DNA from 2 places in the Streptomyces sp. NBC_01451 genome. Region 1 is predicted to be linked to the other one. Evidence: riboswitches for the same ligand, from Rfam matches in the RefSeq annotation. Region 1 holds a riboswitch; the other holds the start of a gene.
The links. A riboswitch is a leader RNA that binds a small molecule or an ion and turns the genes downstream of it on or off. The one in region 1 is predicted to bind S-adenosylmethionine.

Region 1 (2,196 bases):
AAAGCTCACCCGAATCGCGTTGAGCGACTTCTCACCGGGAGCGGCCTCGGGGGCCCCGCACTCCCCCTGCGTCTGCGGGTCACTCCCCAGCAGCGTCCGCACCAGCGGGTGCGCGCAGAACAGCCCGTCCCGCACCCCGATCCCGTACTCGGCGGAGAGCGCCGCGGCGAAGTGCGAGCTGTTCCACCCCTCGACCACGAACGAGATGACACCGACGCGCGGAGCGTCGTCGCCGAACAGCGAGAGCACCCTCACCTCGGGCACCTCGGCCAGTCCCGCCCGCACGGTGTCGATCAGGTACTGCTCCCGGGCCACCAGCGATTCGAAGCCGGCCTCCGTGAGGGCCTTGCAGGCGGCGGCGATCGAGTAGGCGCCGATGACGTTCGGCGAGCCGGCCTCGTGCCGGGCGGCGGTGTCGTGCCACTCCACGTCCACTCCCCCGTCCGTGCGCCGCGTGACCTTGCGGCTGGCGCCGCCACCGGCGAGGTACGGGTCGGCGGCGCGCAGCCAGTCGGCGCGGCCGGCCAGGACTCCGGAGCCGAAGGGCGCGTACAGCTTGTGGCCGGAGAAGGCGACCCAGTCGACGTCCAGGTCCTGGACGGAGACAGGGTGGTGCGGGGCGAGCTGCGCGGCGTCGAGGACGATCCGGGCGCCGTACGCGTGGGCGACGGCGGCCAGCTCCCGTACGGGCCACAGCTCACCGGTGACGTTCGAGGCGCCGGTGACGCAGACGAGGGCCGGGCCCTGGGGGGCTTGGGCGGCGAGGGCCTCCTGAAGCCTGGCCACGGCCTGCTGAGGGGTGCGCGGCGCGTTGAGGTAGGTGACCTGGGCGTCCCGCCAGGGCAGCAGCGAGGCGTGGTGCTCGGTCTCGAAGACGAAGACCTGGCAGCCCTCGGGCAGCGCGGCGGCGAGCAGGTTGAGGGAGTCGGTGGTGGACCGGGTGAAGATCAGCTGGTCGTCGGCGCGGCAGTCCAGGAACTCGGTGACCGTCCGGCGGGCGTTCTCGAAGAGGTCCGTCGACAGCTGGGAGAGGTAGCCGGCACCCCGGTGCACGCTGCCGTAGTAGGGCGCGTACGCGGCCACGTCGTCCCAGACCCGCTGGAGCGCGGGGGCGCTGGCGGCGTAGTCGAGCGCTGCGTAGGTGACCTCGCCACCGGTGACGAGCGGCACGGTGACATCGCGTCCCAGAACGGACAGAGGGGTACAAACAGTCCGGTCGGCGGCAACGGTGGAGACAGACATGGCGAACTCCCGTGAGAAGCAAGAGGAATCACTGCGCGAGCGGACATGGCTCAGCGGAGGAGAAGAAGAGAGGTGAAGTGAAAAGGGTGCGCGGAGGCGGGGCTCGGCAGCCCTATCGCATTCGCTTGCTCACGGAAGACTCCCTCGAACGACCAGGACCCCTGGTGTCGAGAGGGGCCCGCGCTTGCCGTAAGCCTTGCCGCCTACGGCCTGGTCTTCATCCCGGGGCACCCCGCCACGGACGGAGGGTTGCCGGACAGTCGGCCGGGGCCTCATGACTGTCACTCATGACCTTGCACAGAACGTAACCGAAGTGATCGACGCCCCGCAACCCGTGTCCGGATCGCGGGACGCCCATCAGGGAAGAGGCAGGGAACCGCTACGCGTTGGTGGCCGCCGCCCACCGCTCCAGCGTCCGCTTCGCCGCCCCGGAGTCGACGGATTCCGCCGCCTTCACCATCCCGGCGCCGATCTGCTCCGCCAGTGAGCCCGGCCCCGGGTCCAGCGCCACCAGCGCCGCCGCCGAGTTGAGCAGCACGGCATCCCGTACGGGCCCGGTCTCGCCGTCCAGCAGCCGCCGGGCGACCGCCGCGTTGTAGGCGGCGTCGCCGCCGCGCAGGGCCTCCACCGGGACCAGCTCGATGCCGACGTCACGCGGGTCGAAGGCCTCCTCCGTCACCTTGCCGTCCCGGACGACCCACACCCGGGACGTGGCGGTGATCGTCAGCTCGTCGAGGCCGTCGTCGCCCCGGAACACCAGGGACGAGTTGCCGCGCTCGGCGAAGACACCGGCGACGATGGGGGCCATCCGGGGGTCGGCGACCCCGACGGCCTGCGCCCTGACCTTCGCCGGGTTGGTCAGCGGGCCCAGGATGTTGAAGACCGTCCGGATGCCCAACTGGCCGCGTGCGGCGCCCACATGACGCATCGCCGGATGGAACTTCGCCGCGAAGC
Region 2 (2,196 bases), 3.0 Mb from region 1:
GGAGCGAGCGGCGGGCCGCGTACTCGCCGCCGAGCGGCTGGACGAAGCCGGCCAGCTGCGGCCAGTGCATGTTGAGGAGGGGCCGCGCCATGAGTTCCGTCACCCGGCCGCCCTGTCCGGCCGCCTGGCCGAGCGGACGGTCGTACATCGCCTTGACGAGGTCGACACCCGGGTCCGTGAGCAGCGGGCCCACGATCCCGGAGACGAAGTCCGACGAGAACTCCTTCAGGTCCGCGTCGATGAAGCAGACGATGTCCCCGCTGGTGACCAGGAGAGAGCGCCACAGCACCTCGCCCTTGCCCGGCACGGCAGGGATGCGCGGCAGGATGTCGTCGCGGTGGACGACGCGGGCGCCCGCCGCGGCGGCCACCTCGGAGGTGCGGTCGGTCGATCCCGAGTCGATGACGACGATCTCGTCGACGAGCGGGACCTTCAGCATCAGGTCGCGACGGATGACGGCCACGATCTCGCCGACCGTCTCCTCCTCGTTGAGCGCGGGCAGTACGACACTCACCGTGGCGTTCGAGGAACGTTTCGCGGCCACGATCTTCTTCAGGGGGCGGTCGCCAACGGACCAGGAGCGTGTGTTCAGCCAGCGCTCGACGTCTTCCAGCACGTGCGGCTCTCCCTTGCGTTCCATGGGGGAAGCGCGAGCGATCTTCTATCTCGCGGTTCGGACGGCTCCCACCACCATCCAAGCCTTCGGTTACAGTCTTGAACAACGCGGGTGACCATCGCATGTCCGAGGTCATCGGTGTTCACAACCTCACAACTTCATACCGCTCATCCAGAGGGGCAGAGGGATACGGCCCGATGAAGCCCCGGCAACCCTCCAGCCGATCCTGTCGCAGGTCATGCGGCGAGGTTCCCGGCTCGGGAAGGTGCCAAATCCGTCTCATGGCGAAACGCGTCGTGAGAAAGATGAGGAAAGGGCTTCGCCTCCATGGCTGCGCAAACTGCTCTGAGCACCGAGAGCACCACTTCCGGCTCCGTCACCACTGACTCCGTCACCTCCGTTGATCTCGGCCCCGCCGTGGCGCTGTCCTGCTCCGTCACCACTGACTCCGTCACCTCCGTTGATCTCGGCCCCGCCGTGGCGCTGTCCTGCCGCGAATGCGGCCACCGCGTCCCCCTCGGTCCGGTGTTCGCCTGCGAGGAGTGTTTCGGCCCCCTGGAGATCGCCTACGACTTCGCCGTCCACTCGGCGGCCGACACCGAGGAACTCCGCAAGCGCATCGAAGCGGGACCCGCGAACATCTGGCGCTACGCGCCCCTTCTGCCCGTCCCCGCGAACGTCGCCGAGAAGCCGAACATCAATCCCGGCTGGACCAAGCTCGTCCAGGCCGACAACCTCGCCCGCGAGCTGGGTGTCGACGCCGGCAAGCTCTTCGTCAAGGACGACTCCGGCAACCCGACGCACTCCTTCAAGGACCGGGTCGTCGCCCAGGCCATCGAGGCCGCCCGCGCCTTCGGCTTCACCACTCTCTCCTGCTCCTCCACGGGCAACCTGGCCGGTGCCGTCGGCGCCGCCGCCGCCCGGGCCGGTTTCCGCTCCTGCGTGTTCATCCCGCACGACCTGGAGCAGGGCAAGGTCGTCATGGCCGCGGTGTACGGCGGCGAGCTCGTCGGCATCGAGGGCAACTACGACGACGTGAACCGCTTCTGCTCCGAGCTGATCGGCGACCCGGCCGGCGAGGGCTGGGGCTTCGTCAACGTCAACCTGCGGCCCTACTACGCCGAGGGCTCCAAGACCCTGGCGTACGAGATCTGCGAGCAGCTCGGCTGGCAGCTGCCCGACCAGCTCGTCGTGCCCATCGCCTCCGGGTCGCAGCTCACGAAGATCGACAAGGGTCTCCAGGAGCTGATCAAGCTCGGGCTGGTCGCCGACAAGCCGTACAAGATCTTCGGCGCCCAGGCGGAGGGCTGCTCGCCGGTGTCCGTGGCCTACAAGGCCGGGCACGACGTCGTACGGCCGCAGAAGCCCAACACCATCGCCAAGTCCCTGGCGATCGGCAACCCGGCGGACGGGCCGTACGTGCTGGACATCGCGCGGCGGACCGGCGGGGCGGTGGAGGACGTGAACGACGAGCAGGTGGTCGACGCGATCCGGCTGCTCGCCCGCACGGAGGGGATCTTCGCGGAGACCGCCGGTGGTGTGACCGTGGGTGTCACGAAGAAGCTGATCGAGAACGGACT

Region 2: another riboswitch for S-adenosylmethionine. It lies ahead of thrC (threonine synthase); the one in region 1 lies ahead of OG595_RS32040 (aminotransferase class V-fold PLP-dependent enzyme).

The regions. Positions count from the first base shown of each region.
Region 1 is NZ_CP109479.1:7,284,957-7,287,152, reverse strand. Features, by position in the region: gene OG595_RS32040 (aminotransferase class V-fold PLP-dependent enzyme) at 1-1,242, opposite strand, end outside; SAM riboswitch class IV at 1,418-1,535, opposite strand; gene trpD (anthranilate phosphoribosyltransferase) at 1,622-2,196, opposite strand, start outside.
Region 2 is NZ_CP109479.1:4,272,222-4,274,417, reverse strand. Features, by position in the region: gene OG595_RS18520 (glucosyl-3-phosphoglycerate synthase) at 1-616, opposite strand, end outside; SAM riboswitch class I at 781-928, shown strand; gene thrC (threonine synthase) at 944-2,196, shown strand, end outside.